DNA from 4 places in the Streptomyces sp. NPDC001515 genome. Region 3 is predicted to be linked to each of the others. Evidence: riboswitches for the same ligand, from Rfam matches in the RefSeq annotation. Region 3 holds a riboswitch; each other region holds the start of a gene.
What was found. Region 3 has a riboswitch for cobalamin ahead of ACWCXC_RS35445 (ABC transporter substrate-binding protein). Riboswitches for the same ligand answer to the same signal wherever they lie in the genome.
Positions count from the first base shown of each region.

Region 1: it holds a riboswitch for cobalamin, as region 3 does, so the genes downstream of both, ACWCXC_RS08985 (ribonucleoside-diphosphate reductase subunit alpha) here and ACWCXC_RS35445 (ABC transporter substrate-binding protein) in region 3, are expected to answer to the same signal.
Region 2: it holds a riboswitch for cobalamin, as region 3 does, so the genes downstream of both, ACWCXC_RS10805 (CbtB domain-containing protein) here and ACWCXC_RS35445 (ABC transporter substrate-binding protein) in region 3, are expected to answer to the same signal.
Region 4: it holds a riboswitch for cobalamin, as region 3 does, so the genes downstream of both, ACWCXC_RS06460 (cobalamin biosynthesis protein) here and ACWCXC_RS35445 (ABC transporter substrate-binding protein) in region 3, are expected to answer to the same signal.

Region 1 is NZ_JBSFHN010000006.1:33,224-40,988, forward strand. Features, by position in the region: gene ACWCXC_RS08955 (carbohydrate ABC transporter permease) at 1-597, opposite strand, end outside; gene ACWCXC_RS08960 (sugar ABC transporter substrate-binding protein) at 733-2,034, opposite strand; gene ACWCXC_RS08965 (GntR family transcriptional regulator) at 2,317-3,087, shown strand; gene ACWCXC_RS08970 (DUF3311 domain-containing protein) at 3,348-3,602, shown strand; gene mctP (monocarboxylate uptake permease MctP) at 3,599-5,227, shown strand; gene ACWCXC_RS08980 (GNAT family N-acetyltransferase) at 5,340-5,852, shown strand; cobalamin riboswitch at 5,907-6,029, shown strand; gene ACWCXC_RS08985 (ribonucleoside-diphosphate reductase subunit alpha) at 6,171-7,765, shown strand, end outside.
Region 2 is NZ_JBSFHN010000007.1:185,702-193,466, reverse strand. Features, by position in the region: partial or broken gene ACWCXC_RS10825 (hypothetical protein) at 222-431, shown strand; partial or broken gene trxA (thioredoxin) at 470-847, opposite strand; gene ACWCXC_RS10815 (dihydrolipoyl dehydrogenase family protein) at 958-2,409, shown strand; gene ACWCXC_RS10810 (histidine phosphatase family protein) at 2,534-3,100, opposite strand; adenosylcobalamin (AdoCbl) riboswitch at 3,240-3,333, shown strand; gene ACWCXC_RS10805 (CbtB domain-containing protein) at 3,379-3,594, shown strand; gene ACWCXC_RS10800 (CbtA family protein) at 3,622-4,401, shown strand; gene ACWCXC_RS10795 (GNAT family N-acetyltransferase) at 4,476-4,985, opposite strand; gene ACWCXC_RS10790 (tetratricopeptide repeat protein) at 5,089-5,445, opposite strand; gene ACWCXC_RS10785 (pirin family protein) at 5,589-6,554, shown strand; gene ACWCXC_RS10780 (DUF5937 family protein) at 6,948-7,765, opposite strand, start outside.
Region 3 is NZ_JBSFHN010000054.1:3,074-10,838, reverse strand. Features, by position in the region: gene ACWCXC_RS35455 (hypothetical protein) at 1-126, opposite strand, end outside; gene ACWCXC_RS35450 (acyl-CoA dehydrogenase) at 285-2,240, shown strand; cobalamin riboswitch at 2,392-2,577, shown strand; gene ACWCXC_RS35445 (ABC transporter substrate-binding protein) at 2,612-3,679, shown strand; gene ACWCXC_RS35440 (FecCD family ABC transporter permease) at 3,748-4,755, shown strand; gene ACWCXC_RS35435 (ABC transporter ATP-binding protein) at 4,752-5,540, shown strand; gene ACWCXC_RS35430 (PRC and DUF2382 domain-containing protein) at 5,658-6,698, opposite strand; gene ACWCXC_RS35425 (IclR family transcriptional regulator) at 7,081-7,765, shown strand, end outside.
Region 4 is NZ_JBSFHN010000003.1:283,381-291,145, forward strand. Features, by position in the region: gene ACWCXC_RS06440 (alpha/beta hydrolase) at 84-1,211, opposite strand; gene ACWCXC_RS06445 (class II aldolase/adducin family protein) at 1,300-1,962, opposite strand; gene ACWCXC_RS06450 (anion permease) at 2,199-3,473, shown strand; gene ACWCXC_RS06455 (hypothetical protein) at 3,484-3,717, shown strand; cobalamin riboswitch at 3,877-3,999, shown strand; gene ACWCXC_RS06460 (cobalamin biosynthesis protein) at 4,132-5,133, shown strand; gene ACWCXC_RS06465 (cobyric acid synthase) at 5,130-6,683, shown strand; gene ACWCXC_RS06470 (putative cobaltochelatase) at 6,680-7,765, shown strand, end outside.

The DNA.
Region 1 (7,765 bases), on a different contig from region 3:
GCCGATGATGACGAAGCCCTGCTTCGGGTCGAGGAACCAGTTGTGGCCCTGGGCGTCGATCCCGAGGTACTTGTCGAGCACCATGTTGAGGACGCCGTAGTCGGAGTCCGCGAACCACCGGAAGATGGAGGTGGCGACCAGCAGCGGCATCGACCAGGCGGCGACCAGCGCGGCGGTCAGCAGCAGCCGGACCCAGGTGGACATCCGCTGCATGATCATGGCCAGGCCGAGGCCGCCGGCCATGGTGGCGAACACGCAGACGACCATGAAGATGATCGTCCGCCAGACGACGTCCCAGAACTCGCCGTCGCCGAGGATGTTGGTGAACTGGTCGAAGCCGACCCAGGGGGCGTCCGCGCCGGACCACAGCTCGCGCCGGCCCACGTCCTGGAAGGACATGATCACGGTCTTGATGAAGGGCCAGACGAAGACTGCGGCGATGGCGATGAACGCCGGTGCTATGAGGAGGTACGGCAGCAGAGCGCCGGCCTTCCGCGGTTTACGGTTCACGTTTCTCGCGAGCTGAGGATCCGCACCCTCAGGGGCCCGCGGGACGGACACCGGCGGGTCGGCTGCTTTCATATCGGCGGCACTCATTGTGCTTGCCTTCCGTTTCGGACCGGGTACCGGAGGACGGGGGTGGCAGCCCCTTTCGGGCCCACCACCCCCGTGGACGATCAGACGAGTCGGCGCCTCAGACGCTCACCGGCTCGGACTCCGTGAGCTCGGGGCTCAGGACTCCTTGTTGATCATCGAGTCGATCTCCGCGTCGGCGGCCTTGGTGGCCTCCTCGACCGACTTGCCCTTGATGATGTCGAGCAGCATGATCTCGAGCGTTTCCTTCTTCTCGATCGCGGTCCAGCCGGGGGCGATCGGGGTGAACCAGGCGTCCGGCACGGCGTTGGCGATGGCCGCGGTCTCCGGCTTGGCCTTCAGGGGCTCAAGCTGCTTGGTGTTGTTCGGAAGGATGTTCTTCGAGGCGAGAACCTCCTCCGACTTCTCGGAGGTGAACATCGAGATCCACTCCTCGCCGAGATCCTGGATCTTCGACTTGGAGATGGTGGCGAGGTCGGAACCGCCGATGAAGGAGGGGAGCGCCTTGCCGTTCGGGCCGGGCATACCCGCCGTGAGGATCTTGTCCTTCAGCTTCGGGTTGCCGTTCGCCTTGGAGTCGACGACGCTGCCGGCCTCCCAGCCGTTGCCGTAGAGAAGAGCGGTCTTCTCGTTGGCCATGACGTTGGCGTGGTCCGCCTCGTCCTTGGTCTTGTCGCCGTGGTTGTACTTCTTGACGAGCTCGACGAAGTCGGTGATGCCCTTCTGGGCCTCCGGCGTCGACAGAGTGGACTTCCACTCCTTCTTGCCCTCGTCGTACTTGGCGATGGACCCGCCCTCGGCGGCGACGTAGGACATCGCGGCGTACCAGTAGCGGCCCGGCAGGTACAGCGGCGAGAACGCCTTGTCCTTGCCGTACTTCTCGCCGATCTTGTCGAGCGCGGCGGTCAGCTCGTCCTGGGTGGCGGGGAGGGTGTCCTTGCCGGTGCCGGCCTTGAACATGTCCTTGTTGTAGATCGCGACGCGGGCGCCGGCGTAGTAAGGCACGCAGTACTGCTTGCCCTCGAAGGAGCACGTGTCCTTCAGACCCTTGATCCAGGTGTCCGAGTTCTCGTACTTCTTCGGGTCGATCTCGCCGAGCGCCCCGTTGAGGATGTAGGTCATGGTCTCGGTGTTACCGAGCTCGACCACGTCCGGGTACTTGTCGCCGGCCAGGGCCGCGTCCAGCTTCTTGGCCTTGTCCGCCCACGTCTGGTACTGGACGTTGACCTTGACGTTGGGGTACTTCGCCTTGAACTGGCTGTTGACGTCCTTGACCAGTTCGGGCCACGTGCTCTGCGCGTCCGACATCAGCCAGACAGTGAGCGTTTCCTTGCGGTCCTTCGGGTCCTTCGACGACGCCTTGTCGTCGTCCGAACCACACGCCGCGATGGAAACCAACATGCCCGCGACGCCGATCGCCGCGATGAGCTTGCGCTTCACGCCACCCTCCTCAGGGATGCTGCAACCCCCTGCCACCACGCAAGACAACGCCGACGAGTACTGCTGGGGCTGGGACCTGGTCTTTAATGGTTTAGACCAGTACCGGGAGCTTGGCCTAGACCTTTAGGGGTGTCAAGGGTGTATAAGAAGTGCACTCGCGTCCGTTATAGGACCGACACCTGAGGGAGGGCGACGAGCCGTGACCGGACCGTGCCACCATGTGAGCCGCGACAGACGGAGGAGCCGGTGACGGCAGCAACGCAGCAGTCGGGAAGGCGGGCCATGGGTGCCGACGGGGGCAGTGCGGAGAACGAGACGGGCGCGGGTGCGGGCACGCGCACCGCACGCGTCCCGAAGTACTACCGGCTGAAGCGACATCTCCTCGACATGACGGACACCATGCCGCCGGGCACGCCCGTGCCCCCGGAGCGGACCCTGGCCGCCGAGTTCGACACCTCGCGCACCACGGTGCGCCAGGCGCTCCAGGAGCTGGTCGTGGAGGGCCGGCTGGAGCGCATCCAGGGGAAGGGGACCTTCGTCGCCAAGCCGAAGGTCTCGCAGGCCCTTCAGCTGACCTCGTACACCGAGGACATGCGCGCCCAGGGACTGGAACCCACGTCCCAGCTCCTGGACATCGGCTATGTGACGGCCGACGACACCCTGGCCGGACTGCTCGACATCAACGCGGGCGGGCGGGTGCTGCGGATCGAGCGGCTCCGCCTGGCCAGCGGCGAGCCGATGGCCATCGAGACCACCCACCTCTCGGCCAAGCGCTTCCCGGCGCTGCGCCGCTCGCTGGTGAAGTACACCTCTCTCTACACGGCGCTGGCCGAGGTGTACGACGTGCGGCTGGCCGAGGCCGAGGAGACCATCGAGACCTCGCTGGCCACCCCGCGCGAGGCCGGCCTGCTCGGTACGGACGTGGGTCTGCCGATGCTGATGCTGTCCCGCCACTCGCTGGACGAGCAGGGCGAACCCGTCGAGTGGGTGCGGTCGGTGTACCGGGGCGACCGGTACAAGTTCGTGGCCCGCCTGAAGCGCCCGCTGGACTGATCCGGCAGGGCCACTTCCGGCCACCCCGACCGGCCCCCGTGGGAACCCTCCCACGGGGGCCTTCCGCTGCCCGCACGCGACCCCCCTCACCCCCATTGGTCTGGACCAACCCCCCGACGGATAAGGCCATTTCGACCCCTCGTACGCGACGCCGTGACCGTTGCCGGACCGCAATGCGGACGGGGGGTGACGGTAGCCGGGACACTGCCCTAGATTTCCTGCGCATTACAGGTGCTCAGCGAGGGGACGGAGTCGCCGCCATGTCAGCAGATCCTGACGAGAAACCACCCGCCATCACCCCGGTCCGGGTGGTCATCGCCCTCTGCCTCGTCGCGCCGTTCGTGGCGATGCTGTGGGTGGGCTCGTACGCGAAGGTCGACCCGACCTTCATCGGAATCCCGTTCTTCTACTGGTACCAGATGCTCTGGGTGCTCATCTCCACGGCGCTCACCATGATCGCGTACAAGCTGTGGCAGCGTGACCAGCGCGCCCGCAAGGGAGGTGCGTCGTCATGAAGGACGGCGTGAACGGCGTCGCGCTCGGCGTCTTCATCTTCTTCTTCGTGGCCGTCACCGTCATGGGCTTCATGGCGGCCCGCTGGCGCAAGGCCGAGAACGAGGCCAGCCTCGACGAATGGGGCCTGGGCGGACGGTCGTTCGGCACCTGGGTCACCTGGTTCCTGCTCGGCGGCGACCTCTACACCGCGTACACCTTCGTCGCCGTCCCGGCGGCGATCTACGCGGCGGGCGCGGCCGGCTTCTTCGCGGTGCCGTACACCATCCTGGTCTACCCGCTGATCTTCACCTTCCTGCCCCGGCTCTGGTCGGTGTCGCACAAGCACGGCTACGTCACCACCTCGGACTTCGTCCGCGGCCGCTTCGGCTCCAAGGGCCTGTCGCTGGCGGTCGCCGTCACCGGCATCCTGGCGACCATGCCCTACATCGCGCTCCAACTCGTGGGCATCCAGGCGGTGCTGGACGTGATGGGCGTCGGCGGCGGCGAGAACACCAACTGGTTCGTCAAGGACCTGCCGCTGCTGCTCGCGTTCGCGGTGCTCGCGGCGTACACCTACTCCTCCGGGCTGCGCGCGCCGGCGCTGATCGCCTTCGTCAAGGACGGGCTGATCTACCTGGTCATCGCCGTGGCGATCATCTACATCCCGATCAAGCTCGGCGGCTTCGACGACATCTTCTCGGCCGCCGCGGACAAGTTCGCCGGACCGCCCGGCGGCAAGCCGACCGGGGCGCTGGCCCCGCCCGAGGCCGGGCACTGGGGGTACGCCACGCTGGCACTCGGCTCCGCGCTGGCCCTGTTCATGTATCCGCACTCGATCACGGCGACGCTCTCCAGCCGCAGCCGTGACGTGATCCGCCGCAACACCACGATCCTGCCGCTGTACTCGCTGATGCTGGGCCTGCTCGCCCTGCTCGGCTTCATGGCGATCGCGGCCGGCGTGAAAGTGGAGAACGGCCAGCTGGCGATCCCGCAGCTATTCGAGAACATGTTCCCGGACTGGTTCGCGGGCGTGGCCTTCGCCGCCATCGGCATCGGCGCGCTGGTGCCCGCCGCGATCATGTCCATCGCGGCGGCCAACCTGTTCACCCGCAACATCTACAAGGACTTCCTGAAGCCCGACGCGACGCCCGAGCAGGAGACCAAGGTCTCCAAGCTGGTGTCGCTGCTGGTGAAGGTCGGCGCCCTCGCCTTCGTCCTCACCATGGACAAGACGGTCGCGATCAACTTCCAGCTGCTGGGCGGGATCTGGATCCTCCAGACCATGCCGGCCCTGGTCGGCGGCCTCTTCACCCGCTGGTTCCACCGCTGGGCGCTGCTGGCCGGCTGGGCGGTCGGCATGGTCTACGGCACCGCCGCCGCGTACGGGGTGGCGAGCCCCACGCAGAAGCACTTCGGCGGCTCCTCCAAGGAGATCCCGGGCCTCGGCGAGATCGGCTACATCGGTCTGACCGCCTTCGTGCTCAACGTCGTGGTCGTGGTGGTCCTCACGTTCGTCCTGAACGCCCTGAAGGCCCCCGCCGGCATCGACGAGACCTCCCCGGAGGACTACACGGCGGACGCGGGCGACCCCGGGGTGACCGAGGTGCTCCCGCCGGCCACCGCCGGTGCGCCGGGCGGGCACTGACGCACGGTCACGGGCCGTCGCGCCCCCGGCTGCCGGGGGCGCGACGGCCCGTTCGCGCGCGGGCGCGGAACCCGGTCGCGGACCGTGCCGGGGCGTGGGGCAGACTCCGCACATGGACATGACGATCCGACCGGTGGACCCCTCGGAGCACGCCCTCCTCGGCGAGATCACCGCCGAGGCCTATCTCGGGGACGGGCTGCTGGACTTCGGTGCCGACGACCCGTATCTGGTGCACCTGCGCGACGTGGCCCGGCGGGCCGCCGAGGCCGAGGTGCTGGTCGCGGCGGACGCCGGGGGGCGGGTGCTGGGCGGAGTCACCTACGCGGCGCCGGGCAATCCCTGGGCGGACATCGCGGGACCGGACGAGGCGGAGTTCCGGATGCTGGCGGTCGCCCGCGAGGCGCGCGGGGCGGGCGCGGGCGAGGCGCTCGTACGGGCCTGCATAGCCCGCGCACGGGCCACCGAGGGCGTCACGGGCCTGGTGCTGTCGACCCAGCCGGCCATGCGCGGGGCGCACCGGATCTACGAACGCCTCGGCTTCGTACGGACCCCCGAGCGGGACTGGGATCCGATCGACGACCTGAGGCTGCTGACCTACCGGCTGGAGCTGCACTCCTCCGTCTGAGCACCCATGCGACACAACATGTGGGGGCCGCCTCATCCGGCGGCCCCCACATGTATGCTCATGCTCGCTGTCGCCGCAGGGGAATCCGGTGCGAATCCGGAACTGTCCCGCAACGGTGTGTTCGGTGCGCTTTCGCGCACCTCCAGTCCGAGGACCTGCCGACAGCGCACCCGGCTCGACCGAACCGGGTGCCCAGACGTCCGGGCCTCGTGGATGGGCCGGTGGACGCCGCACGGAGTGCCGCCCTGTCCGGGCCCCGCTCCGCCCGGCTGCCCCCGCGCACCCGACGGCCCCGAGCCGAGCGAGGGAGAGCACCAGGTGACCATCGCGCCAGCCGATCCGGTCTCAGCGGCCGAGTCAACGGGAAGCACGGGCGACGGACCGGGGGCCGCGCTGCTGCGGACCCTGACCGCGCTCACCGCGGACCTGCCCGACACCGACCCCGGACGGGTCGCCGCCGCCGCGCTGCGCGGCCGCAGCGCCCACGCGGACGAGGCCGAGCTGCGCTCGCTGGCCACCGAGGCCGCCGCCGGGCTCATCTCCGAGGACCCCGCCTACTCCCGGCTCGCCGCCCGCCTGCTGACCCGCGCCGTCGCGGAGGAGGCGGCCGGGCAGGGCGCCACCTCGTTCTCCGCCTCGGTCGCCGTGGGCCACCGCGAGGGGCTGATCGCGGACCGCACCGCCGCGTTCGTGGCGCGGCACGCCGACGCGCTGGACGCGCTGGTGGAGGGGGCGCTCGCCGAGGGCGCCGACGACCGCTTCGGCTACTTCGGGCTGCGCACCCTGCACAGCCGCTATCTGCTGCGCCACCCGCACACCCGTCAGGTCATCGAGACGCCGCAGCACTTCATGCTGCGCGTCGCCGCCGGACTGGCCGAGGACGAATCGGCGCGCGCCCTGGACGAGGTCGCCGCGCTGTACGGGCTGATGAGCCGGCTGGACTATCTGCCCTCCTCCCCCACGCTCTTCAACTCCGGCACCCGCCATCCGCAGATGTCCTCCTGCTATCTGCTGGACTCGCCGCGCGACGAGCTGGACTCGATCTACGACCGCTACCACCAGGTGGCCCGGCTCTCCAAGCACGCGGGCGGCATCGGTCTGCCGTACTCCCGCATCCGCGCCCGGGGTTCGCTGATCCGCGGCACCAACGGGCACTCCAACGGCATCGTGCCGTTCCTGAAGACGCTCGACGCCTCCGTGGCGGCGGTCAACCAGGGCGGCCGGCGCAAGGGCGCGGCGGCGGTCTACCTGGAGACCTGGCACGCGGACATCGAGGAGTTCCTGGAGCTGCGCGACAACACCGGCGAGGACCAGCGGCGCACGCACAACCTCAACCTGGCGCACTGGATCCCGGACGAGTTCATGCGCCGGGTGGAGGCGGACGGCACCTGGTCGCTGTTCTCCCCGTCGGACGTGCCGGAGCTGGTGGACCTGTGGGGCGAGGCGTTCGACGCGGCCTACCGGGACGCCGAGGCCCGGGGCCTGGCGCGCAGGACCCTGCCGGCCCGTGAGCTGTACGGCAGGATGATGCGGACGCTGGCCCAGACCGGCCAGGGCTGGATGACGTTCAAGGACGCCTCCAACCGGACCGCGAACCAGACGGCGGAGCCGGGCCGCGTGGTGCACTCCTCGAACCTGTGCACCGAGATCCTGGAGGTCACCGACGACGGCGAGACGGCCGTCTGCAACCTGGGCTCGGTCAACCTCGCCGCGTTCGTCGAAGGCGGCACGATCGACTGGGAGCGGCTGGACGCCACCGTCCGCACCGCCGTGACCTTCCTGGACCGGGTCGTCGACATCAACTTCTACCCGACCGAGCAGGCCGGCCGGTCCAACGCCCGCTGGCGCCCGGTGGGGCTGGGCGCGATGGGGCTCCAGGACGTCTTCTTCAAGCTGCGGCTGCCTTTCGACTC
Region 2 (7,765 bases), on a different contig from region 3:
AGCAGGAGACCGCCGCCGACGCACCCGAGAGTGGCGGCAGTGGCGGCGGGGCCGTTGCGGAGGATGCGGGAACGAAGGGGTCCGACGGCGCTGCCGAGGGCACCGCCCGCCCGGACGGCTCGGAGGCGTCGGACGGTCCCGCCCGCGTCGGTCTCCCCGGCGCATCCGGTCACGACTCCGGCACGCCCACGGGCGCCACGCTCGTCTCCGGCGGAGACGCGGGCAATCTGGGGCCCGGCCCCGCCATCCGTTCGGCGGTCGTGACCGCCACGGGCGAGACCGGGGAGTCGGGCTATCCGCGCTACGCGGGCGACGGCATGGTCGCGGACATCGACCCCGCGACGCACACCGTCGAGGCCCTGCTGGTCGACGGCGCCGAACTCGACTACGGACTCTCGGTCCGCCTCTCCGAGCGGAGCGTCGGGGGCTGAACCGCCCCGCGCGGGGTCTGCGTGCGGCAGTGGAGGGCCTACTTCTGGCCCTTCTGCTGCTCCTCGATGGACTTGCGGACCTCGTCCATGTCCAGCTTCCGGGCCTGGCCGATCACGTCCTCCAGGGCCGCCTCCGGCAGCGCGCCGGGCTGGGCGAAGACCGCCACGTTGTCACGGACGATCATCAGCGTCGGAATGGACCGGATCTCGAACGCCGCCGCCAGCTCCTGCTGCGCCTCGGTGTCGACCTTCGCGAACACGAGGTCCTGGTGACGCTCGGACGCCGCGTCGTAGACCGGTGCGAACTGCCGGCACGGGCCGCACCAGGAAGCCCAGAAGTCGATCAGGACGAATTCGTTGTCACTGACCACCTGATCGAAGTTTTCCTTGGTGAGTTCAACCGTGCTCATGCTCTGCTCCCTCTTTTCCGTGCCCGTATCGACGTGTCCGGCACAACGGTGTCCGTGCTCGCGCTATTCCGCCTGCCCATGTGGCCGCCCCGCACCCCCATGGCCAGAATGGGGCCATGACATCTGCCTCTGCTGTGGAGCCCCTCGCGTACGACGTCGTGGTCATCGGTGCGGGCCCGGTCGGTGAGAACGTGGCGGACCGGGCGCGCGCCGCCGGGCTGAGCACCGCCGTCGTGGAGTCCGAACTGGTCGGCGGCGAGTGCTCCTACTGGGCGTGCATGCCCAGCAAGGCCCTGCTGCGCCCGGTCGTGGCTCGCGCCGACGCCCGCCGCGTCCCCGGCCTCGCCGGCGCGGTACGGGGCCCGCTGGACACCGAGGCGGTGCTCGCCCACCGTGACGACTACGCCTCGCACTGGAAGGACGACGGACAGGTCGCCTGGCTGGAGGGGATCGGGGCGGTCGTCCACCGCGGTCACGGCCGTCTGACCGGACCGAAACAGGTCACGGTCACGGCTCCCGACGGTACGGAGCACCGGCTCACCGCGCGGCACGCGGTGGCCGTCTGCACGGGCAGCCGGGCCGTCCTCCCCGCACTGCCCGGCATCGACACGGTCCGCCCCTGGACCAGCCGGGAGGCCACCAGCGCCAAGGAGGTGCCGGGCCGCCTGGTCGTCGTCGGCGGGGGAGTGGTCGGCGTCGAGATGGCCACGGTCTGGGGTGCGCTCGGGTCCCAGGTCACCCTGCTCGTCCGCGGGCGGGGGCTGCTGCCCCGGATGGAACCCTTCGCCGGCGAGCTGGTCGCCGAGGCGCTGACGGAGGCGGGCGCCGACATCCGTACGGGCGTCTCCGCCACCTCCGTACGGCGCGGCGACCCGGACGGACCCGTCGTCGTCACACTCGACGACGGGAAGAGCGTCGAGGCCGACGAGATCCTCTTCGCCACCGGCCGCGCCCCGCGCACCGACGATCTGGGCCTCGCGTCGATCGGCCTGGAGCCCGGTTCCTGGCTCACGGTCGACGACAGCTGCCGCGTCGAGGGCACCCCCTGGCTCTACGCCGTCGGGGACGTCAACCACCGCGCCCTCCTGACGCACCAGGGCAAGTACCAGGCCAGGATCGCGGGCGCCGCCATCGCCGCGCGGGCCCGGCAGGAGGCCGCGGACCCGGACGCGGACCCCTGGGGCCCGTACACGGCCACGGCGGACCACGCGGCCGTGCCCCAGGTCGTCTTCACCGACCCCGAGGCGGCCTCGGTCGGCCTCACCCTGGCCGAGGCGGAACGGGCGGGCCACCGCGTCCGCGCCGTCGACTACGACCTGGCGGACGTCGCCGGAGCCGGGCTGTACGCGGACGGCTACCGGGGCCGCGCCCGCATGGTCGTCGACCTGGACCGGGAGATCCTGCGCGGTGTCACGTTCGTGGGCCCCGGCATCGGCGAACTGCTGCACTCGGCGACGGTCGCGGTGGCCGGTGAGGTCCCCATCGACCGGCTGTGGCACGCGGTGCCCGCGTATCCGACGATCAGCGAGATCTGGCTGCGGCTGCTGGAGACGTACCGGGACAGCTGAGCGCCCCGGGAGCCTGTCCGGCCCCTTCCCGTCTGCCGGGCGACGCCCCGCACGCCGAGAGCACGCACCGGACAGCGCCCGGCCACGCCCTGCGGGCGGACGGACGGGAAGGGCCGGACAGGCTCTACGAGGGTGTCAGGGGCCGCCCGCACCGCAGGTTCCACCGCCCCGGCCGGCCGCCGAGTTCGGTCAGGGTGAGCGGAGGGACGTCGAGCCGCCAGAACGCGACCGCCGGGAGGCCGAGCGCGTGGACGGTCGCCGCCCGCACCACGGCGGGTTCCGCGACCGCCAGCACCCGGCGCCGGCCGCCCGCCCCGGCGGCGAGCGCGTCGAGCCAGGACCCGGCCCGTACGCAGAGGTCGAGCAGGGACTCACCGCCGTGCGGGGCGGCGCCCGGATCCGCGAGCCAGGCGGCCACGGCATCGGGCTCGCGCGCGGCCACCGAGTCCAGCCGCTCCCCGGTCCAGCGCCCCAACTCCCAGTCGTGGGGCGCGGGTTCGGCATCGCAGTCGAGACCCAGGGCCTCGGCGGTGGCGGCGCAGCGCCGGGACGGTCCGCGTACGGCCCCGTCGGCGGCCGGAAGACGCGCGGAGGCCGCCCGCGCCTGCCGGAACCCGGCCGCGTCGAGCGGCCCGTCCCCGGCGAACCGGGCCTCGCGCAGCCCCGGGTTCATCGCCGGTGAGATCAGCATCACCCGTACCGTCACCACCGCACTCCCCTTCCCGAACAAGGGTCACCTGCCCGTGCCCACCCTGGCATCCCGGCTGCCCGCCGCCCGCCTCGGGCACCATGGCGGCACCCGCGCGCAGGCTGTATCGTCGCGACGACATGACGAGGGTGTGATGGAAGTCCGGTGGGAATCCGGCACGGTCGCGCCACTGTGTACCCGCACGCGTGCGGGAAGTCAGACCCGGCACCTTCGTCTCAGGCACCACGATCGGGACGCGTGTTCCCTCAGGAGGTTCTGCCATGGCACAGTCCGCTGCCCCCGTCACCGGCGCACCCGCCGTCACCCCCGTTTCGCTGAGGACCCTGGCCCCCTGGGCGGTCTTCTTCGGCATCCTCATGCTGGTCCTGCTCTATTTCGTCGGAGCCGAGCAGGGCGCCACCGCGCTCATCTCCGGTGAGGGCGTGCACGAATGGGTCCACGACGGACGCCACCTCCTCGGTTTCCCCTGCCACTGATCCTGCCGCTTCAGCCAGGGGACACCCATGAACTCTCTATCCGTACGGGCCCTGTTGGTCCGCGGCATGCTGGCCGGCCTGATCGCCGGCGCCTTCGCCCTGCTGGTCGCCCACTTCCTCGGTGAGCCGCGGGTCGACGCGGCCATCGCGCTCGAAGAGGCGCACGCGCACGGCCACGACCACGGCGGCGGCGGGGAACTCGTCAGCCGCACCCTCCAGTCCACCGCGGGTCTCGCCACCGGCGTCCTCGTCTTCGGGGTAGCCGTGGGCGGCATCGCCGCACTCGTCTTCTGCTACGCGCTCGGCCGCGTCGGCCGGTTCGGGCCGAGGGCCACGGCGGCACTCCTCGCGGGCGCGGCCCTGCTCGCGGTGTACGTCGTGCCGTTCCTGAAGTACCCGGCGAACCCGCCGGCCGTCGGCAACCCCGACACCATCGGCTCGCGCACCACGCTGTTCTTCCTGATGGTCGCCCTCAGCGTGCTCCTGGCCGTGGCGGCCGTCCTCACCGGCAAGCGGCTGGCCCCGCGCCTCGGCAACTGGAACGCGAGCATCGCCGCGGCGGGCGGCTATGTGCTGGTCATCGGCCTCGCGTACGCCTTCCTCCCGTCGTACGACGAGGTCGGGAAGGACTTCCCGGCCTCGCTGCTCTGGGAGTTCCGCCTGGCCACGCTGGCGGTCCAGGCGACCCTGTGGACCGTCTTCGGCCTGGTCTTCGGCTCGCTGGCGGAACGCCTGCTGGTGCCGTCCCCGGACCGCGACGCGGCCCGGAACGGCGAGGCGGACCGGACGGCGGCCCTGACCGGCTGACACCCGGGCCGTCAACGGACGGAGCCCGCCGGGAACGATCCGGCGGGCTCCGTCCGTTGAACGGGCGCGCCCGTTCAACGGGTGTCGTCGTGGCCGCCCCACTCGATCCGGTAGTGCTTCAGCCGCTCGTCCTGCTTCACGAACCGCATGCCGGCCGCGCTCATCACGTGCTGGGACGCGGTGTTGTCGAGATCGGTGTCCCCGTGCACGCACACGACGCCCTGCTCCCAGGCCAACCGGAGCAGGGCGCGCAGCGCCTCGGAGGCGTACCCCTTGCCCCGCACGGAGGGCACGAGCCCGTATCCGATCGTGACGTGACCCCGGCCGTCCGGCGCCCCGTGGAAGCCGATGCCCCCGACGACCAGCCCGTCCGCGCGGAGCCGTATCGCGTACGAACCGAAGGGAGTGGGGTCGCCGCTCGTCGCACAGTCGGCGAGGAAGCGGGTGGCGGCGGCACGCTCGCCGGGGGAGGGGAAACCGGGGGCCCACCGCTCCCCGTCGATGGGGCTGCCCGCCGCCACCCGCTCGGCGTGGGCGACGGTCATCGGACGAAGCAGCAGACGCGGGGTGGAGAGATCGTTCATGCCCGTGGGGTATCACGCGCGGAGCCGGGCCCGCACCCCCATTGACGGGGGTGCGGGCCCGGCGGCGTCTTCCGGAACGGGGCTCCGGACGCTGCCTGGAACCTCAGACGTCACCCTTCGCCGGGAAGTCCCCGGCGAGCGCGGCGGCCATCCGCAGATGCGTGTCGGCCTCGGCCTGCTTGCCCTGGCGCTCCAGGGTGCGTCCGAGCATCAGCCGGGCGTACTCCTCGACGGGGTCGCGCTCCAGGACGGCGCGCAGTTCCGTCTCGGCCCGGACGAGGCGCGCCGAGTGGTAGTAGGCGCGGGCCAGCAGCAGCCGCGGCGCGACCTGCTCGGGAACCTCCTCGACGAGGCCGGTCAGGATGCGGGCGGCGGTGGTGTACTCCTTCGCGTCGAAGAAGAACCGGGCACGCTCCCAGCGCTCGGCGGCGGTGCCGAACTCGTAGTAGGCGTCGCTCATGTGACCTCCTCGGTCGAGGGCGGCGGCCGGGCCGGTCCCGTACCTGTCCGTACGCCACAACACCGATAGATGGTTTAACATTCCACTAAATATTCGGCGTGGAGTCCGGCCACGCGCAGTCGCACGGGAATAGGTTGAGCGCCATGAGCAATCTCGATCGCCAGGCCGCACTCTCCGTCTGCGGAGGGCGGGGCTTCGTCGTCGCCGAGCCCGTACGCGAACTCCTCACCCCGCGACACGTCCGGCTCGGTGAGTCGACCGAGGTCCGCCGGCTGCTGCCGAACCTGGGCCGCCGCATGGTCGGCGCCTGGGCCTTCGTCGACCACTACGGCCCCGACGACATCGCCGACGAGCCCGGGATGCAGGTGCCGCCCCATCCGCACATGGGCCTCCAGACCGTGAGCTGGCTGCACGAGGGCGAGGTCCTCCACCGCGACAGCCTCGGCAGCCTGGAGACCATCCGCCCCCGCGAACTCGGCCTGATGACCTCCGGCCGCGCGATCAGCCACTCCGAGGAGAGCCCCCGGCAGCACGCCGCCCTCCTCCATGGCGCCCAGCTCTGGGTCGCCCTCCCCGACGCCCACCGCGACGTCGAGCCCCACTTCCAGCACCACACGGACCTGCCCACCGTGGTCGCCCCCGGCCTCACCGCCACGGTCATCCTCGGCACCCTCGACGGCGCCACCTCCCCCGGCACCGCCTACACCCCCATCGTCGGTGCAGACCTCGCCCTCGCCCACGGCACCGAGGCGCGCCTCCCCCTCGACCCCGACTTCGAGTACGCCGTCCTCTCCATGTCCGGCGAGGCCGAGGTCGACGGCGTCCCCGTCCTCCCCGGCTCCATGCTCTACCTCGGCTGCGGCCGCACCGAACTCCCCCTGCGCGCGGCGTCGGACGCGGGGCTGATGCTGCTGGGCGGGGAGCCGTTCGAGGAGGAGATCGTGATGTGGTGGAACTTCATCGGCAGGACGCAGGACGACATCGCGCAGGCCCGCGAGGCATGGACGAACGGCGACCGCTTCGGCACCGTACGGGGCTACGACGGCGCCCCGCTTTCCGCTCCGGCCCTGCCGGCGGTGCCGTTGAAGGCGCGCGGTCGGGTGCGTTGACCTGCTCTTTCTCCTCGGTGGGGGTCCTCGTCACCCGTGGTCACGTGCGGGCGGAGGATGGCCTCCACAGGGGGCGTTGGAGGGGGCCTGGTTCCGGGTGTTCGCGTACGGCTGCGTGATCATGAGGGACCTTGTTCGACGACCAGGTGTGTCAGGACGGATGCTGACCTGTTGCCGACTTTCCCGACTACCCGTCAGGTGTGGGTCGGATGCCGCTGGTGATGTCCCTACGGTTGTCCCCGCGTTCGTGGCGGTGTGCGATAGACGCATCGGTGAGGGGTACCTCGATCCGTCACGCTGATGGAAGCGCGCCGGTGCGCCTCGCCACCACCGTGTAGCACGCACCATCTGATGCCAGTGGTGCGCGCGCCGTGGCTCGTGGCCCAGGCAGAACTAGGGTCGTCCGTACGGCGCGTTGAGCACCGCGATGCCGGTGGTTGTGGCGATGTGGGCGGTAGTTCGGCGGTCTCGGTGGGTGTCGATCAGGCCAGCGTTGCGGAGCGTCGTGGCGTGCTCGCTGGCACTGGCCTTGGCGATGCCGATGAGGGCGGCAAGCTGCTGGGTCGAGCAGCCTGGGTGGCCGACGATGGCGCTGAGCACCGCGGCCCGGGTATGGCCCAGCATGGATCCGACCAGGTCGACCGCTGGTGCCGTCCGGCCCCGCCCTGCAGTGAACAGGGGGGTGGTCACCCCGTCCTGGAGCTGAGCCACCGGGTAGGTGAGGACGGGCTGCGGCACGGTGTCGAGGTCGATCACCGGAACCTCCACAGCAAACACCGACGGCTGGAGCAGAAGCCCTTGTCCGGCCAGGTGCACGTCGGCGTCTGAACTTGAGAGCACCGCTACCTCCAGCACGGGGGCCCGCCAGCGGATCCATCGCGGGTTGATGCGGGCAAGAAGGTTCTCCACACCGCCGCTGAGCATCTGGCGGGAGCGCACCGCCGCGTCGGCCGCCGTCATGGCCTGAATCTCCTGCCAGTGCGGGGCCACGGCGTGGCCGGCCACGTGCTCCAGGATGTCGCAGAACCGCTGGAGCAGCGCCGGGTCGTCCGGCAGCCGGAGAGCCCACGAGGGCAGGGGCTGGTGCCGCGCCGTCCCTTCCAGACTGGCCCGCAGGCGGCGCCGGGGCGTGGCACGGATCTCTTCGAGCAGTTCGGCCGGGGTGGAGCTGTTCGCGCCGCTCAGAAACTCGGTGACCCGGCCGCGGGAGG
Region 3 (7,765 bases):
GAAGGAGCGCACGCGGTGCCCGCCGCGCCCGGGCGGCCGGGCTTCCAGCCGTGCCACCCGGGCGCGCAGCGCTTCGAGTTCGGCATGCTCGCCGGCCGCGTCCGGCCCGTCGGGGTCCCGTTCCATGAACCAAGGGGATGCCCTGGGGGAGGGCCGGGCGCGGCGGACTGCTGCGAACGGGTGAGGCGGAGGGCGGAGGGTACCCGACACCCACGGGTGTACGGAAATCGCTCGCTTATGCAGGTTTCCGGGTGTCCTGGCCGAATCCTGCTCGTTTTCATCGTATGACCACCCTTCTCGACACCAAGGGCCCGGCGCAGGCCGCGGCCCGGCCGGTCACGGACCGGCTCACCGCGGTCCTCCTGGGCCCGGACGCCCGCCGCGAACACGGTTTCTGGCGGTGGCTCGTGGCCACCGAACCGTTTCGCCGCCCGGCGTGCCCGGCCCCCGGCCCCACCCCGGAGGAACGCCTCGCCCTCGCCCACCGGCGGCTCCGCGTCCTCAACAGCTCCCTGGACAGCGCAGCCCGCCCGGCGAGCGACGCGCGTGCCCTGGCCGCCATGCACGAATGGCTCGCCCCGGTGGACCCGGCGCTCGCCACCGTCGCGGGCATCCACTACAACCTGTTCCTCGGCAGCCTCCTGGACCACGACCCCGACCACCCCCGCGACCTCTCGGACTTCCTCGCGCTGCGCCGCATGGGCACCTTCCTGTGCACGGAGGTGGCGCACGGCAACGACGCCGCCGCCCTCGAGACGACCGCCTCCTACGACCCCGACCGGGACGGCTTCGTCCTGCACACCCCGCACGCCGGCGCGCAGAAGTTCATGCCGAACACCAGCCCGGCCGGCGGCCCCAAATCGGGGCTCGTCGCCGCCCGGCTGCTCGTCGACGGCGTCGACGAGGGCGTCTTCCTCTTCCTGGTGCCGCTCACGGACACCACCCGGGCCCTGCCCGGCATCCGGGTGCGGCTGCTGCCCGCCCGGATGGGCAGCCCGGTCGACCACTGCCTGACCTCCTTCGACAGCGTCTTCGTGCCGCGCGGGGCGATGCTCGGGGGAGTGCAGGGGCGGATCGGTGACGACGGGGTCTTCCGCAGCGGCACCGAGGGCCGCAGGCGCCGCTTCCTCGTCTCCATCGGCCGGGTCACCGCCGGACGGATCTGCATGAGCGCCAGCGCGGTGGGCTCGGCCCGCGCCACCCTCGCCGTCGCCGTCCGCTACGGCGGACACCGCCTCGTCTCCGGCGGACGCGGCGCCCCGCCCGTGCCGGTCTCCGCCCACCGCAGCCACCACGGCCCGCTCGCCGAGGCCATGGCCACGGTCTTCGCGATGAGCCTGCTGCACCGCCGCGCCCTCGACCGCTGGGAGCGGGCCGAGCGGGCCGGGGCCGCCGACCGCGCGGCTGCCGGGCGCCTGGTCGACGTCGCCAAGGGCTGGATCACCTGGCAGGCCCGGTCCGTGATCGTCGAGAGCCGCGAACGCTGCGGCGCCCAGGGGCTGCTGGAGCACAACGGGATGACCGAGCTGGTCACCGGGGTCGAGGGCGCCATCACCGCCGAGGGCGACAATCTGGCCATCCACACCCGCGCCGCCGCGAGCCTGCTCCTGGACGCGGTGCGGGACGCCCCCGAGCGCCCGCCCGCCCGGCCGGCCCCCGGCGACCTCACCGATCCGCGCCACCTGGCCGCCCTGCTGGAGCGGATCGAGCAGCTCTGGTTCGCACGGGCCGCCCGCCGGATGGCCCGCGTGGAGCACGAGGACCCGAAGGAACGCTGGAACGCGGCGTCGGGACCGGCCCTGCGGGGCGTCGAGGCCCATGCCTACCGCCATGCGGCCGAGGCGTACGCGCAGGCGCTCGCGGAGCTGCCCGAGGGCCCGGCGCGCGACCGGCTGGACGAACTGGCCCGGCTGTTCGCCCTGCGCTGGATCGCCCGCAACAGCGGGGACCTGCTCGCCGACGGACAGCTGACGAACGATCAGGTCGAGGGGCTGACCGACGCCGTCGAGCAGCTGATCGCCGCCGTGGCCCCCCATCTGCGGGAGCTGGCCGCGGCGTTCGCGCTGCCCGACGAACTCCTCGCCGACTGGCCCATCGCGGGCCCCCGGTACACCGACGTCTACGACGACCCGGGGGCCTCCTGGCACACCCGGCCCGCCGAGGAGCCGGCGGGAGTGCCCGGGACATGGCGTGCGGAGACCTCCGGCCCCGGTGGCGAATCGGTTCGCCCCAAGGGGTGACCGGCCCGACGCCCTGTCGTCGCGCGTTCCGGCGGTGACCGGCGGTTCCTGCCGCGCCCGGCGCGTCCGGGTGCCCGCGCGGTGGCCGGTGGCAGGGGGCCGCGCCCCCGGCCACCGGCCCGCACCGCCGCTGAGCTGCGCGGAAGCTCGTGGTAGCGTGCCCGGTGCCAGTCGAACTCCAGCCAGGAGTCAGGGAATCCGGTGCGAATCCGGAACTGACGCGCAGCGGTGAGGGGGACGGGCGGGGCCACGGCCACTGGGAGACCACGGTTTCCCGGGAAGGCGCCCCGTCCGCGTGAACCCGAGTCCGAAGACCTGCTGGCACCCGCGGTCCGGACCGGGCCGCGGAGTCCGTACACCGGGCCCCGCGCATGGGCCCCGAGACGACGAGGTACTCCGTGCCGCCCCTCTTCGGCCACGCCCGCACCATCGCCCCGCTCACCGCCGCGCTCGTCCTGCTGACGGCCTGCGGCACCGGAGGGCAGACGCCCGCCGACGGCAACGGGGACGCCGCCGGCTACCCCGTGACCTTCACGAACTGCGGGCGCGCCGTCACCGTGCACCGCGCCCCCGAACGCGCCGTCGCCGTCGACCAGGGCTCGGCCGAGATCCTGCTCGCGCTCGGCCTCGCGGACCGGATGGCCGCGACCGCCACGTGGACCGACCCGGTGATGAAGGGCCTGGAGAAGGCCGCCGCCACGGTGCCCCGGATCTCCGACAACCGGCCCTCGTCCGAGAAGGTCCTGGACCGGGAACCCGACTTCGTCAGCGCCTCCTTCGCCTCCACCCTGGCCAAGGGCGGCGTCGCCCCGCGCGAACAGTTCGAGGAGCTGGGCGTGCCCACCTACGTCTCGCCCGCCGACTGCACCGCCAAGGACAACAGCAAGGACGGCGACGGGGTGCGCACCGGCACCCTCGCCCTGGACAGCGTCTACACCGAAGTGCGCGAGCTGGCCCGGGTGTTCGGCGTACCGGAACGGGGCGAGAAGCTGGTCGCCTCGCTCCGCGCACGCGTCCGGAAGGCCACCGCGACCGTCGACGCCTCCGGCGCCACGCTGATGTACTGGTTCGCCAACGCGCAATCCCCCTACCTGGCGGGCTGCTGCGGGGCCCCCGGCATCATCACCCGCGCACTCGGCGCGAAGAACGTCTTCGACGACACCCACGAGGAATGGCCGCAGATCACCTGGGAGACCGTCGCGGACCGCGATCCCTCCGTCCTGGTCATCGGTGACCTCACCCGCCGCTCCCAGACCGCCGAGAGCGCCGCGGGGAAGATCGCCTTCCTGGAGTCCCACCCCGTCACCCGGACCATGGACGCCGTACGGCACCGGCGGTACGTGCTGCTCAGCGGCCAGGCCATGAACCCGTCGATCCGCACCGTCGAGGGCGTGGAACGCGTCGCGGCCGGACTGCGCTCCTTCGGGCTGGCGGGGTGAGCGACACCGCACCGGCCGCGCCCCCGCACGAGGCCGCGCCGGCGGCCGGCCGCGCGGCGGGGCGGGCGCTGCGCGCCGGACTGGGCTGGGCCGGCGGGTCCCTGCTGCTCGCCCTGTCCGTCGCGGTCGCCGTCACCATCGGACCCGCCCGGATCTCCGTCCCCGACGTCTGGTCCGCCGTCGGCGCCCATCTCGGCCTCGGCACCTCGGACCTCTCCCCGATCCGCGACGGCATCATCTGGAACCTGCGCATGCCCCGGACCCTGCTCGCCGCGGTGTGCGGTGCGGGGCTCGCCGTCTGCGGCACCGTCATGCAGGCGCTGCTGCGCAATCCGCTCGCCGACCCGTTCGTCCTCGGCGTCTCCTCCGGGGCGTCCACCGGAGCGGTCGCCGTCGTCGTCCTCGGAGTCGGCGGGGGAGCGGTGTCGCTGTCGGCCGGCGCCTTCGCCGGGGCCCTGTGCTCCTTCGCGCTGGTGATGGCGCTCAGCCACAGCCTCGGAGGCAGCACCGACCGGGTCGTCCTGTCCGGGGTCGCCGCCATGCAGCTGTTCTCCGCGCTGACCTCCCTCGTCGTGATGACGGCCGCCGACGCCGAGCAGACCCGGGGCGTCCTGTTCTGGCTGCTCGGCTCGCTCGGCGGCGCCGGCTGGAGCGAGGTCGCCACCTGCGCCGCGATCCTCGCCGCGACCCTGGCGGTCTGCCTGGGCCACGCCCGTACGCTCGATGCCTTCGCCTTCGGCCAGGACGCCGCGGCGGCCCTCGGGGTCCGGGTCGCACGCACCCGGACGGTGCTGCTGTGCGCGACCGCCCTGCTGACCGCCGCGCTGGTGGCCGCCGCCGGCGCCATCGGGTTCGTCGGCCTCGTCCTGCCGCACGCGGCCCGCGCGCTCGCCGGATCCGGGCACGGCAGGCTGCTGCCCGTCACGGCGCTCGCCGGGGCCGTGTTCCTGGTCTGGGCGGACACCCTGGCGCGTACCGTTCTCGATCCCCAGGAGGTACCGGTGGGCGTCGTCACCGCCCTGATCGGCGTCCCCGCCTTCGTCCTGGTCCTGCACCGCACCCGGCGGACGCCGTGAGCGCGGGGGAGCCGGTCGGCCTGCGGGCCGACCGGGTGGACCGGCGGGCGGGCGGCCGGCTCGTCGTGGACGGCGTCTCGCTCGCCCCGCCTCCCGGCGGCACCACCGGGCTGATCGGCCCGAACGGCTCGGGGAAGTCCACCCTGCTGCGGATCCTGGCCGGGGTGCTCGCCCCGGAGGCCGGTGTGGTCACCCTCGACGGCGATCCGCTCGCGCGGATCGGCCGGCGCACGGCCGCCCGGCGCATCGCCGTCGTCGACCAGCACGCCGCGACCGACGCCGACCTGAACGTGGTGGACGTCGTACGGCTCGGCCGCATCCCGCACCGGCGCGCCTGGTCGGCCCCGACGCCCGAGGACGAGGCGGCGGTGGACGCGGCGCTGGAGCGGACCGGCCTGGCCGCCCGGCGCGCGCAGTCCTGGCACACGCTGTCCGGCGGCGAGCGCCAGCGCGTGCAGATCGCCCGCGCGCTCGCCCAGTGCCCGCGCGAACTCCTGCTGGACGAGCCGACCAACCATCTGGACATCCAGCACCAGCTGCAACTGCTGTCGCTGGTCACCGCGCTGCCGCTGACCGCCGTGATCGCGCTGCACGACCTGAACATGGCCGCGATGTTCTGCGACCGGATCGCGGTGCTGAACCGGGGCCGGGTGGTCGCCGCCGGCACCCCCGCCGAGGTCCTCACCGAGGAGCTGATAGCCGAGGTCTACCGGGTACGGGCGGTCGTCACCCCCGACGGGCCGGGGCACCGGCCCTCCGTCCGCTTCCTGCCGCAGCCGGTGTGAACACCGGGGCGGTGCGGAGGACGGGGCGGTGGGAGAGCGGGACGAGGGGGCGGACCCGGTGCGGGTCCGCCCCCTCGTCCGCGTGGAGCGCTGCGGCCGGTGGCCGGGGTGGGGCAGTCAGCGGTGGCGTCCCTTGCCCAGGTCACCGCCCGTGTCCCTGCCCGGCATGTCCTTCCCGCTCTTGCCGGTGCCGTCCGCGTAGTCGATCTGCTCCTTGCGCAGCTCGGCGGAGACCTCCTTCTGCTCCGTCACCCTGGTCGTCTCCATCCGCACCCGTTCGACGGGCACGGTCTCCTTGTGCGTGGTGGCGCGCTCGGCGTGCAGCGTGACCTCCACGTCCTGCTCGGAGAGGTCCGACCGGGCGGTCTTGTCGCCCGGACGCAGCGGCTCGCGGACCACCCGCACCTCCTCGTGTGTCACCGGCACCGTCCGGGTGACGTTCTCGGTGACCACGTACTTGTGGAGGCGGGCCTTGCCGCTCTCGTACTCCTCGGTGCCGATGTGCAGCTGCTCCTCGGAGCGGATCATCTCCTCCTTGCCGCCGGGGTCACCGGCGGACCGCTCGGCGCCCGCACCGACCAGCGGCCGGGAGGTGCCCGCCGCCGCGGTGTCGCGGTGCCGGCCCGTGCCCGTACCGGCACCCGCGCCGGCCGCCGCCGTCCCGGAGCCCGCGGTCCCGGTGCGGTCGGAGTCCGCCGCGCCCATCGCGCCGGCCCCGGCCGCCGCACCGGCTCCGGCGCCCGCCGCGCCCATCGTGCCCGTCCCCGCGGCCGTCGGGGCGTCGGCGCCCTTGGTGCCGCCGGATCCGGCGCGATCGCCCATCGCGGTCGTGGTGTTCCTGGTCAGGCCGTAGTGCCGGTAGAGCTCCTCCTCCTCGGCGACGGACAGATGCGCGTCCGCGTCCACCCGGGGGGCTTCCTTGACCTGGTCCTTCGTGTGCGAGATGTGGAGGTCGGAGCCCACCCGGCGGGCTCCGGCGAGGGGCACGAAACTCTCCTTCATGCCGAACAGACCGGTTTTGACCGTGACCCAGTCGGGTCGGCCGGTGTGGTCGTCGACGTACACCCGCCCGACGTTGCCGATCTTCTCACCCGCGGCGTCGTACGCCGTCAGGCCGTCGAGCTCTCCGGAATCCGTGAAACCGTCAGCGGCTCCCATGGCCGATTCCTCCTCGCTCGGGCGCGTCCTGTGGGTGGGTCCAGCAGGGGAGGCGCGTCCGGCTTCCATCGCGCCTCACCCGGATGGGCGCTGCAACCGCCCGCACCCCCGGCACCGGCGGCCACACCCGCGCCGGGACGGCGCAGGCCCCGCAGGGCGGAGGCGCGGCAGGGCGCGACGAATTACGCCGAACGGGTGAACGGGCGGGGCGGAGGCCCGTGCGCCGGGGGCCGGTGCCGCCCGCCGGAACGCCCTCGTCCGGATCTTTCCGGGAAACCCTTGACACCCGCCGGGTGCGCCCGCATCCTTTCGCCAGAAATCGCAACGTCGTTGCGATTTCCGCACCGATACGCGCACGACCTGCACGAAGGAGGCCCGGCCCATGGCGGAGAAGGGCGCGGACACCACCCCCGAGGCCGCTGCCGCACGGCAGGCCCCCGGAGTCCTCCAGACCGTGGACCGGGCCCTGCTCGTCCTGCTGACCTTCACCGAGCAGCGGCCCGAATGGGGCGTCAGCGAACTGGCCCGCCACCACGGCTGGGACAAGGCCGTCGTCCAGCGCCTGCTCACCACCCTGAGCGCGCGCGGCTTCCTGCTCTGCGACGAGAACAGCCGGCGCTACCGCCCCGGACCCGCCCTCTCCCGGCTGGCCCGGGTCAGCGAACACAGCGGGGTCCTCTCCTCGCTCTCCCGCCCGATACTCGCCCGGCTGCTGCGCGAGACCGGCGAGAGCGTCGTCCTCAACGTCCCGCACGGCGGCAGCTACCGCTGCGAGGCCGCCGTCGACGGCACCGGCCCGGTGCGCTACACCGCGATCATCGGCGCCGTCATGCCCGGCCACGCCGGAGCCTCCGGCCACACCCTCTTCGCGTACCACCCCGAACGCGAGATCCGGCAGATGTTCGGCGCCACCGGACTGACCCGGTTCAACGACCGCACCATCACCGACCTGGACGCGCTGCTCGACTGCTACGCCCGGGTCCGGGCCGACGGGTACTGCATCAGCCACGGCGAGTACGACGAAGCCGTGACCGCGGTCTCCGCCCCCGTCTTCCAGGGCGACGGCG
Region 4 (7,765 bases), on a different contig from region 3:
AAAGCCCAAACGGAACCCCGCTGACCGCTCCGGGGAGGGGTCGGCGGGGCCCGGGGACCAAGCACCCGAAGCGGCACATCGGCTCACATCAGGGGCGTGAGGAAGCGGCGCAGGGTCTCTTCGTAGTGGACCGGGTCGGCGTTCCACATCGCGCCGTGCGGAGCCCGGGGCACGGGGTGCAGGGAGACCAGGTCGGGGCGGAGCGCGGCGAGCTCCCGGGACGGCCGCCAGGGGGCGAGGGTGTCGTCGGGGCCGTGGAAGATCAGCGTGGGGACGTGCAGGGTCGCGGGGAGCGAGGTGTCCAGGAGGGGGGCTCCGTGCAGGCCGGTCTGGCCCTGGGCGGCGCGGACGGCCAGCGGCCTCAGGACGGAGGGGACGCCCCGGGCGGCGGCCAGGGCCCGCAGGGTGACGGACCAGTCGAGGACGGGCGAGTCGAGGACGAGGCCGCGGATCCGGTCCCGGAGCGCGGAGTTGACACTGGCGTGCAGGGCCATGGCGGCACCGGTGGACCAGCCGTGCAGGACGACCTGCTCGGCGCCGTAGCGGACGGCGAAGCGGAGGGCCGCGTCCAGGTCGCGCCATTCGGACTCGCCGAGGTGGGAGAGGCCGTCCGGGGAGCGCGGGGCGCCCGGATCGCCGCGGTAGCCGAGGTCGAGCACCGGGAGCTGCTGCCCGTGCAGGAAGCCCAGCACGTTGAGGGGGTGCGCACGGGTGGTGCCGATGCCGTGGACCGCGATCACCCAGGTGGCGCGGGCCCCGGGGACGAACCAGGCGGGCAGTGCGCCCAGTTCGCCGGGGATCTCGACCTCGCGGAAGTCCAGGCCCAGCGCCTGGGCGGGGTCGCTGGCGTACACCTCTGGGGTGATGTGGACCTTGGCGCCGGGGACCAGGACGCCCCGGTCGACGCGCTCCAGCCGGCGCACGACGGTGTCGGCGGCCTGGTGGGCCTGGTCGAGCACCGGTCCCACCACCGCGTGGACGCCGTCGCCCGCCAGTCCGTAGGTGCCGGGCCGCAGCGAGGCGAGGGACCGGGTGAGGGTGACCTGTCCGGCCGCCGTGGCGTGCACGGTCAGGCCGCGGTCGGCGGGAAGGGGTCGTCCGGACGGCGCCCCGAGGGCGGCGTCGCTGGAGAGCCGGCCGGCCGCGACCGCGGCCGCTCCGGCGCCGAGGATGGTGGTGACGGCCGCTGCCGTCGCTGTTGCCGGGCGCACGGCATCAGTCTCCGGGGCTCCCCGGGGCAGGGCCACCGGACGGGGGCCGTCCGGTGGCCCGGCCGTATACGGGCGGGGACGGCGGCGGTCAGCGCGGGCGCTGCCCGTACCCCTTCAGGGCCTCGCCGACCTCGGCCAGTTGCCCGGGGGTGAGCAGGGCCGGGGTGCGGCCGGGGACGGAGCTGGCGGTGAGCCAGAGGCGGCAGAGCCATTCCAGCTGGGCGGTGCGGTCGTACGCCTCGTCGAGGGTGGTGCCGTAGGTGACGGTGCCGTGGTTGCCCAGCAGACAGCCGGTGCGGTCGCGCAGGGCCAGGAGCATGTTCTCGGCCAGCTCCTCGGTGCCGTAGCGGGCGTAGGCGGCGACCCGGACGGGGCCGCCGAGCATCGCGGAGGCGTAGTGGAGTGAGGGCACCTCGGTGACCAGCGTCGAGACGGCGGTGGCGTGGACGGCGTGGGTGTGCACGACGGCGGCCGCGTCGGTGTTCCGGTAGACGGCGAGGTGGAGCGGGAGTTCGCTGGTGGGGGTCAGTTCTCCATGGGTCTGCCTACCGTCCGGATCCACGGCCGTCAGATCCTGGGGGCGCAGCCGGTCGTAGGGCACTCCGCTGGGGGTGACGAGGATCGTGGAGCCGACCCGCGCGGAGACGTTTCCCGAGGTCCCCACGACCAGCCCCTCGGCGGCGGTCCTGCGGGCGGTCGCGACGACCGCGTCCCAGGCCGCTTCGATCGATTCGCGCCACTCATCGCTCATACGAAGATCCTTTCCACGGATGAGCGGCCCCGCGCCGCCCCCTCGCGCGGGACCGCGCCAGGCCCCGAATTCTGGGCCACGCCCGGCCCGTAGCGGAATCCCGTCGCCGTCCGGCGGGCGAAGAGGGCGGCCGGGCTCCGGTTGGGGTCACCGCAAAGCCCTGCCCAGTTCATCTTCCGTTCACCCAGCTTGCCTACGGTCCACGTGCCAATGACGTCGAACGATTGCCTGGGTAAATGGAACACATCACGCTGCTGCTCGCGATAGTGATCGTGACAGCTCTAGTGTTCGATTTCACGAACGGTTTCCACGACACCGCCAACGCGATGGCCACGACCATCTCGACCGGCGCACTCAAACCCAAGACAGCGGTGGCCATGTCCGCCGTTCTCAACCTCGTCGGCGCGTTCCTGTCGGTGGAGGTCGCCAAGACGATCTCCGGCGGGATCATCAATGAAGACGGGCTCAGAACCGAGGTCATCTTCGCGGCGCTCGTCGGCGCCATCCTGTGGAATCTGCTGACCTGGCTGGTCGGCCTGCCCTCCAGTTCCTCCCACGCCCTGTTCGGCGGCCTCATCGGCGCCGCGGTGATGTCCGCCGGCTGGTCCTCCGTCGACGGCGGCACCGTCGTCACCAAGGTGCTGCTCCCCGCGGTCGCCGCCCCGATCGTCGCCGGTGTCGCCGCCCTGCTGGCCACCCGGCTGACGTACCGCATCGGCGGCCGGATCAAGGGCGACGCCCAGGAGAAGGCCACCGCCAAGGGCTACCGGGCGGGCCAGATCGCCTCGGCCGGCCTGGTCTCCCTCGCCCACGGCACCAACGACGCGCAGAAGACCATGGGCATCATCACGCTCGCCCTGGTCACCGGCGGCGTCCTCTCCCCCGGCTCCAACCCGCCGGTCTGGGTGATCGTGAGCGCCGGTCTCGCCATCGCGATGGGCACCTACCTCGGCGGCTGGCGCATCATCCGCACCATGGGCAGCGGACTGACCGAGCTCAAGCCGCCGCAGGGCTTCGCCGCCCAGACCAGCGCGGCCACCGTCATCCTGGCCTCCTCGCACCTCGGCTTCTCCCTCTCCACCACCCAGTCCTGCTCCGGCGCGGTGATGGGCGCGGGCCTCGGCCGCCGGGGGGGCGTGGTCCGCTGGTCCACCGCCACCCGGATGTTCGTCGCCTGGGGCCTGACCCTGCCGGCCGCCGGTCTGGTCGGCGCGGGCGCCGAGTTCGTCACCAAGCAGGGCACCTGGGGCGTCGTCGTCGTGGCGGTGCTGCTGGTCGCCGGCTCCGGTGCGATCTGGGCGCTCTCGCGCCGCAAGCCCGTGGGCCACGACGACGTCGCACCGTCCGGCGCCCGGACCGCGCCGGACGCCGAACCGGCCGGTGTCGTCACCACCGCCATCGCGGCCGTCAGCCCGCCGCCCACGCTCGCCGCCCAGCCCGACCTGACGGCGACCCTTCCGGCCCCGGCCGCGCCCGTCACCGCCGATCCGGCCCGACCCGCCACGGTGTAAGGACACACACATGCACATCGACTGGGCAGCACTCGGCACCGTCTTCGGCGTCTCCCTCGTCACCACCGTCGCCCTGGTGGGCCTGTTCACCCTCGGCATCGTCGGCCTTTCCAAGCAGCCGGAACCGGCCGCGCGGGGCGGCGCGGCGGGCGGGTCGGTCCTGCTGGCCCGCGCCGGCGGGTACGTCTGCTTCGGACTGTGCGCGGCGGCGGTCGCGTACGGGATCTATCTGATCGTCGCCTGAGGGCCGTACGCCCTCTCCGACCCCCACCGGGCCGGGCGCCCCTTCGCGGGTGTCCGGCCCTGTGTGTGTCCGCCCACACCGCGCCCCCGCAGGTCAACGGCAAGTTGACGGGTGTTCGCGGAGCGTGGTGGACTGCCGGAGCCATTACGGCGACAGCAGAGGAAGCCGGTGCGAATCCGGCGCGGTCCCGCCACTGTCACCGGGGAGCGGTCCCCCCTCTCGGACGTCACGGCCCACCGGGCCGGAAGACCGGGAGACCGCGGATCCGGGAGCCAGGAGACTCTGGTCGCCGTCTCGTCGAACCAGGGCGCGGACCCTGAGTGAGGACATATCGCCATGCCCGGCCCCGTCGCCAACCCTTCCCCGCCGCTTCCCCGTACCGGGGCCCGCCGAGGCGCCACGGCCGGCTGACCCGTGCGTGCCGATCGCGTCTTCGCGTACGGCGCCACGGCCGGGATGATCGGTGATCTGCTGCTCGGTGACCCCCGCAGGGGCCATCCGGTGGCCGCCTTCGGGCGGGCCGCGGCGGACGTCGAACGCCTGCTGTGGCGCGACCACCGGGGGTGGGGCGCGCTGCACACCCTGGTCTGCGCCGGCGGCGCCGCCGGGGCCGCCGCCCTGGCCTCCCGCGCCCTGCGCCACCGCCCCGCCGCCTCCGTGGCCCTGACCGCCGCCGCCACCTGGTCCGTCGTCGGCGGAACCTCCCTGGGGCGCGAGGCGCGGGCCATCGGCGGCGCGCTGGCCGCCGGGGACGTCGAGGGGGCCCGGGAACGGCTGCCGCATCTGTGCGGCCGCGACCCGCAGTCCCTGGACGGACCGCAGATCGCCCGTGCCGTCGTGGAGTCCGTCGCCGAGAACACCTCGGACGCCGTCGTCGGCGCCCTGGTGTGGGGGGCGCTGGGCGGCGTCCCCGGACTCGTCGGCTTCCGGGCCGCCAACACGCTGGACGCCATGGTGGGCCACAGGTCGCCCCGCCACCGGCGCTACGGCTGGGCCTCCGCCCGCCTCGACGACGTGGCCGGCTGGCCCGGCGCCCGGCTGACCGCCCTGCTCGCCACCGCCGCCGGAGGGTCGCCGCGCGCGGCGCTCCGGGCCTGGCGGGCGGACGCGGCCGCGCATCCGAGCCCCAACGCGGGCCCGGTGGAGGCCGCGTTCGCGGGGGCGCTCGGCGTGCGGCTCGGCGGCACGCTGGCCTACGGCGGCCGGGTCGAGCACCGTCCCGTGCTCAACGGCGCGGCGGGCCGGGCCGTGGAGACCGCCGACATCGAACGCGCGGTACGGCTCTCGCGCCGGGTCGGCGCCCTGGCGCTCGGCGTCAGCGTCGTGGCCCGGCTGGGCGCGGGCGCGGCTGCCCGCCGCCTCCGGTCCCGGGCCGGGGCCGCCCCCTCCCCCACCACCGGACGGAGCAGGACATGAGCGGCGGACTGCTGGTCGCCGGGACCACGTCGGACGCGGGCAAGAGCGTCGTCACGGCGGGCATCTGCCGCTGGCTGGTGCGCCGGGGCGTGAAGGTGGCGCCCTTCAAGGCGCAGAACATGTCGCTGAACTCCTTCGTGACCCGCGAGGGCGCCGAGATCGGACGGGCCCAGGCCATGCAGGCCCAGGCCGCCCGCGTCGAGCCGACCGCCCTGATGAACCCGGTGCTCCTCAAGCCCGGGAGCGACCGCTCCAGCCAGGTGGTGCTGATGGGGCGCCCGGTCGGCGAGATGAGCGCCCGGGGCTACCACGGGGGCCGGCAGGAGTCCCTGCTGTCCACCGTCACGGACTGCCTGGAGCGGCTGCGCGGCACGTACGACGCGGTGATCTGCGAGGGCGCGGGCAGTCCGGCCGAGATCAATCTGCGGCGCACCGACATCGTCAACATGGGCATCGCGCGGGCCGCCCGCTTCCCGGTGGTGGTGGTCGGCGACATCGACCGGGGCGGGGTCTTCGCCTCGTTCTTCGGAACGACCGCGCTGCTCGCGCCCGAGGACCAGGAGCTGATCGCCGGCTATCTGGTGAACAAGTTCCGGGGCGACGTCTCGCTGCTGGAGCCCGGCCTCGGCATGCTGCGGGAGCTGACCGGCCGGCCGTCGTACGGGGTGCTGCCCTTCGCGCACGGTCTGGGCATCGACGAGGAGGACGGACTGCGGGTGTCGCTGCGCGGCGCCGTGCGCGAGTCGGTGGTGGCCCCGCCGCACGGGGAAGACGTGCTGCGCGTCGCCGTGTGCGCGGTGCCGCTGATGTCGAACTTCACCGACGTCGACGCGCTGGCCGCCGAACCGGGCGTCGTCGTGCGGTTCGTGGACCGCGCGGAGGAGCTGGCGGACGCCGATCTCGTCGTCGTGCCCGGCACCCGGGGCACCGTGAAGGCGCTGGCCTGGCTGCGCGAGCGCGGACTGGCCGACGCGCTGCTGCGGCGGGCCGCCGAGGGCCGTCCGGTGCTCGGCGTGTGCGGCGGCTACCAACTGCTCGGCGAGCGGATCGAGGACGAGGTGGAATCGCGCGCCGGCCGCGTCGAGGGGCTGGGGCTGCTCCCGGTCCGGATCCGCTTCGACCGCGAGAAGACCCTCGCCCGGCCGTCCGGCGAGGCGCTGGGCGCCCCGGTCGAGGGGTACGAGATCCACCACGGCGTCGCGGACGTGCGCGGCGGCGAGCCCTTCCTCACCGACGGGCGGGGCCGCCCGCTGGACGGCTGCCGCTCCGGCTCCGTCTGGGGCACCCACTGGCACGGCTCGCTGGAGAGCGACGCCTTCCGGCGCGCCTTCCTGACCGAGGTGGCGCGGGCCGGGGGCCGCCGTTTCGTCCCCGCCCCCGACACCTGCTTCGCCGCGCTCCGCGAGGAGCAGCTCGACCGGCTCGGCGATCTGATCGAGGAGCACGCGGACACCGACGCGCTGTGGCGGCTCATCGAGTCGGGCGCGCCGTCCGGACTGCCGTTCGTTCCGCCGGGTGCGCCCGCGTCCCCCGCCCAGGAGGTCATGTGAGTACGCCCTACCCCTTCACCGCCATCGTCGGACAGGACGACCTGCGACTCGGGCTGCTGCTCAACGCGGTGAGCCCCGCCGTCGGCGGAGTCCTCGTCCGGGGCGAGAAGGGCACCGCGAAGTCCACCGCCGTCCGGGCACTGGCCGCGCTGATGCCCGAGGTCACCGTCGTCCCCGGCTGCCGGTTCTCCTGCGCCCCCGACGCCCCCGATCCGGTGTGCCCGGACGGCCCGCACCCGTCCGGGGCCGGCGCGGCGCGGCCCGCCCGCACGGTCGAGCTGCCCGTCGGCGCCTCGGAGGACCGGCTCGTCGGGGCCCTGGACATCGAACGGGCGCTGGCCGAGGGCGTGAAGTCCTTCGAGCCGGGGCTGCTGGCCGAGGCGCACCGGGGGATCCTCTACGTCGACGAGGTCAACCTCCTCCACGACCACCTGGTCGACCTGCTGCTGGACGCGGCGGCGATGGGCGCCTCGTACGTGGAGCGCGAGGGCGTCTCCGTACGGCATGCCGCGCGGTTCCTGCTCGTGGGGACGATGAACCCCGAGGAGGGCGAACTGCGCCCGCAGCTGCTCGACCGGTTCGGGCTGACCGTGGAGGTCGCCGCGTCCCGGGACACCGATCTGCGGGTGGAGGTGGTGCGGCGGCGGCTGGCGTACGACGACGATCCGGCGGGTTTCGCGGCCCGGTGGGCGCCGGAGGAGGCGGCGCTGCGGGAGCGGATCACGGCCGCGCGGGCGCTGCTGCCGGAGGTCCGGCTGGGCGACCGCGCGCTGCGGCAGATCGCGGCGACGTGCGCGGCGTTCGAGGTGGACGGGATGCGGGCCGACATCGTGATGGCCCGGACGGCGACCGCGCTGGCCGCCTGGGCGGGGCGCGGGGACGTGCTGGCCGAGGACGTCCGGCAGGCCGCCCTGCTGGCGCTCCCCCACCGCCGCCGGCGCAACCCCTTCGACGCGCCGGGGCTGGACGAGGACAAGCTCGACGACACGCTGGAGGAGAACGGCGGCGGGGACGACGATCCGGAGCCGGACGGCCCCGGGGGCGGTGGCCGGCCGCCCCGGGGGGGCGGTCCCGACACGCCG